Regions from separate parts of the Marinobacterium iners genome, predicted to be linked through region 1. Evidence: predicted binding sites of a transcription regulator. Region 1 holds the regulator's gene; each other region holds the start of a gene.
The links. Region 1 encodes sigma-54, which starts transcription at its own class of promoters, with help from an activator protein. Its sites were predicted from a motif close to TGGCACNNNNNTTGCTNT; they were not measured.
Positions count from the first base shown of each region.

Region 2: a site for sigma-54 is predicted at 1,150-1,167, ahead of CFI10_RS17520 (circularly permuted type 2 ATP-grasp protein). Genes of this name have one in related genera too.
Region 3: a site for sigma-54 is predicted at 1,354-1,371, ahead of glnA (glutamate--ammonia ligase). Genes of this name have one in related genera too.

Region 1 covers NZ_CP022297.1:686,489-688,760, reverse strand. Annotated here, with positions in the region: gene lptB (LPS export ABC transporter ATP-binding protein) at 1-160, shown strand, start outside; gene CFI10_RS03345 (RNA polymerase factor sigma-54) at 212-1,717, shown strand; gene hpf (ribosome hibernation promoting factor) at 1,769-2,059, shown strand; gene CFI10_RS03335 (PTS sugar transporter subunit IIA) at 2,081-2,272, shown strand, end outside.
Region 2 covers NZ_CP022297.1:3,723,877-3,726,148, reverse strand. Annotated here, with positions in the region: gene CFI10_RS17520 (circularly permuted type 2 ATP-grasp protein) at 1-997, opposite strand, end outside; gene CFI10_RS17515 (aldo/keto reductase) at 1,240-2,073, opposite strand; gene CFI10_RS17510 (ABC transporter permease) at 2,199-2,272, opposite strand, start outside.
Region 3 covers NZ_CP022297.1:3,398,589-3,400,860, reverse strand. Annotated here, with positions in the region: gene typA (translational GTPase TypA) at 1-645, opposite strand, end outside; gene CFI10_RS16335 (hypothetical protein) at 740-1,096, opposite strand; gene glnA (glutamate--ammonia ligase) at 1,453-2,272, shown strand, end outside.

The sequences.
Region 1 (2,272 bases):
CATTCTGATCACCGATCATAACGTGCGCGAGACACTCGACATCTGCGAACGAGCATATATCGTAAGTGAAGGGGGGATACTCGCACAGGGCACACCGGCCGAGATCCTGGCTAACGAACAGGTTCGCCGTGCCTATCTGGGCGAGCAGTTTTCCCTTTGATCCTGAGTCGTCAATCATGTACATCCACTCCGTCCACCTGGCAGCTCTGATATGAAGCAATCGTTACAACTCAAGATCGGCCAGCATCTGACGATGACACCCCAGTTGCAACAAGCAATACGTCTGCTGCAACTGTCAACGCTGGACCTGCAGCAGGAGATCCAGGAAGCCCTGGAGAGCAACCCACTGCTGGAAGTCGAGGAGGAACTGGACAGCGCCGAAGAGACCCAGACTGAAGCCCGTGATGATCGTCACGACGCCTCTGCCGACAGCCTCTCTAACGACACCGCTGACGAGGACAGCTGGGACGAAAACGCACTGGAAGAGCGCTGGAATGATGAAATCCCTCGTGAACTGTCCACCGACAGCAACTGGGATGATACCTTCCAGCACCAGAGTACACCCGGTCCTGCCCGTGATGATGACTGGGAACCCGGTGATAACGATTCGGCCGAAGACAGCCTTCAGGATCACCTACTGTGGCAGCTCAACCTGACCCCCATGAGTGACCCTGACCGTATGGTCGCCATGGCCCTTATCGATGCTGTCGATCCGGATGGCTATCTACGCACGGACGTAGATGAAGTTCTGGAACACTTCACCCGGAGCGAACCCCAGCTGTTTGCAGATGCCGAGCCTGAAGAGATTGAAACGGTACTGCACCGCCTGCAACAGTTTGACCCGCCCGGTGTCTGTGCACGAGACCTGAGCGAATGTCTGCAGATACAGCTGCGCCAGCTGCCTGAAAATACTCCGATGCTGAAAGAGGCATTACGCCTGGTACGCGATCACCTGGGTCTGCTCGGCAATCATGACTATCGTACCTTGATGCGCCGCATGCGCCTGAAGGAAGAGGCCCTGCAACAGATCATCAGTCTGATCCAGTCGCTTAATCCAAAACCGGGCACCAGCATCAGCAGTGAACAGTCAGAGTACGTTATACCCGATGTTGTGGTGCGCAAGGTGCAGGGGCAGTGGAATGTAAGCCTGAACTCAGAGGCATCCCCCAAGCTGCGTATCAATACCGACTATGCTGATCTTATAAGACGGGCCGACAACAGCGCTGACAACACCTATCTGAAAAACCATCTACAGGAAGCGCGCTGGTTTCTGAAGAGCCTGCTGAGTCGCAACGAAACCCTGCTCAAGGTCGCCACCGAGATCGTGGCCCGCCAGATCGATTTTTTCGAGGAAGGTGAAGAGGGTATGAAGCCGATGGTTCTGCATGACATCGCTGAAGCCGTAGAGATGCACGAATCAACCATTTCCCGTGTCACTACCCAGAAATACATGCATACGCCCCGAGGCATCTTCGAGCTGAAGTATTTTTTCTCCAGCCATGTGAGCACGTCAGACGGAGGCGCTGCCTCCTCTACCGCCATTCGTGCCTTGATCAAGAAGCTGATCAGCGCGGAGAATACCGCAAAACCACTCAGTGATAACAAGATAGCCGACCTGCTGAAAGAGCAAGGATTTAACGTAGCCAGACGCACAGTGGCAAAATATCGTGAAGCGATGAACATTCCGCCTTCTAATGAGCGCAAGCGTCTGGTTTAATGAGACTACAGGCACGCCGGAAGAACGTGCTTTATGACGAGGAGAAAACCTATGCAGATCAACATCACTGGCCATCACGTCGAACTGACTGACGCCCTGAACGAATATGTACGTACCAAGTTCGACCGACTGGAACGCCACTTCGATAACATCACCAATGTACAGGTCACCCTCAGTGTCGAGAAGCTGCGCCAGAAGGCCGAAGCCGATATCCACCTGGCCGGAGGTGAAGTATTCGCAGCGCATGAGCATGACGACATGTATGCTGCAATTGATGGCATGGTGGACAAGCTTGACCGCCAGATCATCAAGCACAAAGAAAAACTCAAATCCCACAAATAACCGGTAGCAGCACGTCACGACATGCAACTATCAGAACTGCTGACCTCATCCCGTACACTCTGCCACGTCGATGTGGTCAGCAAAAAGCGAGCGCTTGAGCTCGCCAGCCAGACTATCGCCGAGCAGCTGGACGGCATGGCCGCTGAAGATATCTTCAGCGGCCTGATCAACCGAGAACGCCTTGGCAGCACCGGTATCGGTGAAGGCGTTGCC
Region 2 (2,272 bases), 1.0 Mb from region 1:
CGTAGGCGTACACAACCTTGTCATCGGCCACGCCGGCACCGGGCGCATTGGCCAGGGCGACCTTGCCTTTCTGCCAGGCGCGCATCAAACCGGGAACGCCCAGTACGGAGTCCTTGTTGAACACGGACGGGTCCAGAAACAGATCATCGATACGGCGATAGATGACATCTACCCGCTCAGGGCCGCTGATCGTTTTCATATAGACACAATTATCGTCACCGACCATCAGGTCTGACCCTTCTACCAGCTCGATTCCCATTTGCTGGGCAAGGAATGCGTGCTCGAAGTAGGCCGAGTTGAAGATGCCGGGGGTCAACACCACGATGACGGGCTTGCGGACATCCCGGGGCGACAGGGACGCCAACATGTCGAACAGGCTGGCACAGTAACCGTCGATGGGCAGGATATCGTCCTTCTCGAACAATTCGGGCAGGACGCGTTTGGTGATGGCGCGATTCTCCAGCATGTAAGACACGCCAGATGGCACGCGCAGGTTGTCTTCCAGCACGTAGAACTCGCCGTCACCGTCACGCACCAGATCGGTACCGCAGATATGCGCCCACACACCAAGTGGTGGTGTGATACCGATGCACTCGGGGCGGAAGTTGCGCGATTCGGTGATGATCTCGGCTGGGATGATGCCGTCCTTCAGGACCTGCTGTTCATGGTAGAGATCATTGATGAAGAGGTTCAGTGCCTTGAGGCGTTGTTCCAGCCCGGCGGCGGTGGTACGCCACTGTTTGGCCGAAATGGTGCGGGGCACGATGTCGAATGGCCAGGCACGGTCGATGTTGCCTTCCTCGGTATAGACCGTGAAGCTGACCCCCATCTCCTGAATGGTCGCCTCCGCCATCTGGCGGCGCGATTCGATCTCTTCAGGAGGAAGGGATTCAAGGTAGTGGATCAGTTGCCGTGCAGGGGGGCGAATACTGCCGTCGCGGCATACCAGTTCATCAAAAAACCCATTCGGGTCATACGATTTCCAATCCATCGTCATAGCCTGACCTGCCTATCATGCGGTAGCGGTGCACTCTGATGGTGCCGGTGCGCGCTCGGTATGTGCACCTTTGGTGCTCTATCGGCATGGAGCGTCAGCGATGCCCTGTAAAAGTGCAGCTGTCGATCTGTTAGCCGTTGCCTCTTGTGCATACAGCAATTAACAGGCCAAAAGCGAAAGGCTGATACTAAGGTCGTGAGGAGAGGTGCCGCCTCCTGGATCGGAGGCGGTGTGAGCGGGGGTTAGTGACCGAACTGATCCGCATCCAGCATATCCGGATCATCGCGACCGAGGCTGTTCAAGCTGGACATCTCTTCAGTCGTCAGGCTGAAGTCAAAAATGTTCAGGTTGTCGGCCATGCGCTGTGGATTGGATGACTTGGTTGCGGTAGCAAAGCCCTGCTGCACTGCCCAGCGCAGCACGATCTGGGCGGGTGCCCGCTGGTGTTGCTCCGCGATGGCAAGAATGACGGGGTCTGCCAACATGGCATTGCCACAGCCCAGTGGGCGCCAGGACTCAGTGACGATGCCGTGGCGCTGGTGCAGCGCAATCAGGTCATCACGACGATGATAGGGGTCAAGCTGGATCTGGTTCAGGTGTGGGGTCAGGCCCAGATCCAGCAGTCGCTGCAGATGGGCAGGCTTGAAGTTGGAGGTGCCGATGGCACGCACCAGTCCGCGATCCAATAGATTAAGCAGCCCCAGATAGGCTTCCACGAAACGACCCTGATCCGGGTTGGGCCAATGGATCAGCAGCAGGTCGATATAGTCCAGCTCCAGCCGTTTCAGACTCGCTTCGCAGGCGGCTTTGGCGCCGTCAAAACTGTGCCACTCACGATTGAATTTGGTAGTCACGAATACCTGATCACGGGGCACAGAGGCGTTGCGAATGCCCCGACCAACACCACGCTCGTTCTGGTAGTTCTCGGCAGTGTCGATCAGGCGGTAGCCCAGCTCCAATGCGGTGGTAACCGTTTCGGCGGCTTCGGAATCGTTCATCGGCCAGGTGCCGAGGCCCAGCTGGGGCATCTCGACACCGTTGGCCAGTGTCAGGGTCGGGGCCAGGGTTTTGCTCATCTGCAACGCTCCAATGTTGTTAGTGTCATTCAAGGGTGTTTTGAGGCCGATATTACTACGCCGGTGGTTGGTGGCCTATCCGTGTACTGAAACCGCGCAATCCACCGCGCAATTAATTCAGCCTGTCACGGCTTGATGCGATAACCGGTGCGGAAGATCCACCAGACCGCTGTCAGGCAGGTCAGCAGGAACATCAGCG
Region 3 (2,272 bases), 1.3 Mb from region 1:
GTTGTAGTCCAGTGCAGAAATCTGCATCTGGAACGGGCCGTCGGCATCGACACGCGGTGCGTGCACGTGCTTGACGATCGCTTCAAACAGCGGTGTCATGTCGTCGGCCATTTCTTCGGGGTCATTGCCGGCAATGCCGTTCAGGGCAGAGGCGTAGACGATCGGGAAGTCCAGCTGTTCGTCGGTGGCGCCCAGGTTGTCGAACAGGTCAAAGACCTGGTCCATAACCCAGTCCGGACGCGCGCCCGGGCGGTCGATCTTGTTGATGACCACGATCGGGTGCAGGCCCTGAGCAAAGGCTTTCTGGGTTACGAAGCGGGTCTGCGGCATCGGGCCGTCAACCGCATCCACCAGCAGCAGAACCGAGTCCACCATGGAGAGTACACGTTCAACCTCACCGCCAAAGTCCGCATGTCCCGGGGTATCAACGATGTTGATTCGGTAGTCGTTCCAGCGAATGGCCGTGTTCTTGGCCAGAATGGTGATACCGCGCTCACGCTCCTGGTCATTGGAATCCATGATGCGCTCAGCGCTTTCATCGCGGCGGTTCAGAGTGCCTGACTGCTGCAGCAGCTTGTCGACCAGTGTGGTTTTGCCGTGGTCAACGTGGGCGATAATGGCAATATTTCGGAGGTTTTCAATCACGCGTGTGTACCCTGTGATGGTGTAAAGCGCGACATTATACGGAAGGGAGGTTAAACAAGCGATCACTGAGTGATCATTATTCTGTGACAGCAGTCTATTTTTTTCCATTGACCTCAGACTGATACTGCTCGCTTGCGGTGCAGTACTTCTGAGCCATGTGCAGATAGTGCGATCGGGTATCGCCGCTATAGGTATCCGTCAGTGCACGGTAACGACTGCAGAGGGCTCGAAGTGTGTGGGCGGCCTGCTCGCGGCAGAGTCGATACATATAGCTGCTATCGGGGTAGTTGTAGCAGATTGTTTCCAGTCTGATCTCACCGTTACGTTCCAGCCACTGCGCCGGGAAGCGCTTGCGGTAGCTTTCCTCTGAGGCGGTGGAGGCTGTCGCAGCGGTGCTGATGCTCAATAATGCGGTCATCAGTGTGGCAATCATCAATTCCCTGGCAGCCATGTTCCTCTCCGTTGGTTGAGCATCTCGTCGTCACAGGTTACTGGTAAAAAAAGCTGTCGGGAAGCCTGCCTCAGGCACAGCATTTCTGGTCTGATTGCACTATCATGGATTACCGATTACTGGTACGGCCCCAAAATCGACCATCAGTGCACCTTAATGGGTCATTATTTTCAGGAATGCACGATTTTGGTGCCTTCTGTATTGTCAAAGGATGTGAGAGAAAACAGAAAATCAGTGGGTTAGCATGATTTTCAAGATGGCACAGCCTTTGCTTAGGTAATAGCAAACCGGTTTCCGGATCCGTAATGACAGAAGTATTGTTTTGGCAATACTTAATAACGAGTGGGGATAGCCAAATGTCAGAGAAGACTCTGAATCTGATCAAAGAAAGCGGCGCTAAATGGATCGACATGCGCTTCACCGATTTCAAGGGCAAGGAACAGCACGTGACCATCCCTGTCACAGACATGGGTGATGACTTCTTTGAAGACGGCAAAATGTTTGACGGTTCTTCCATTGCCGGCTGGAAGGGTATTCAGGAATCCGACATGATCCTGCGTCCGGATGACAGTGCTTCCGTTCTGGATCCCTTTACCGAAGATGCAACCGTTATCGTACGCTGTGACATCATCGAGCCGGCTACTGGCCAGGGTTATGAGCGTGATCCGCGTTCTGTTGCCAAGCGCGCTGAAGAGTATCTGAAGTCTACCGGTATTGCCGACTCCGCTATGTTGGGCCCAGAACCCGAATTCTTCGTGTTTGACGGTGTTGAATGGCATGCTGATATCAGCGGCTGCGGTTACAGCATCCAGTCTGAAGAAGCATCGTGGGCATCCAACCACAAGATCGAAGGTGGTAACACCGGTCACCGTCCGCGCGTCAAAGGCGGTTACTTCCCGGTTCCACCGATTGATTCCCTGCACGATCTGCGTGCAGCGATGTGTGATGCCATGGAAGCCATGGGCCTGACCATCGAAGTACACCACCACGAAGTGGCGACTGCCGGTCAGTGTGAAATCGGTGTGCGTGGCAACACCCTGGTCGCCAAGGCAGACGAAGTTCAGATCCTGAAGTACTGTGTACACAACGTTGCACACGCATACGGCAAGACCGCTACCTTCATGCCCAAGCCGCTGGTTGGTGATAACGGTTCCGGCATGCATGTTCACCTGTCCA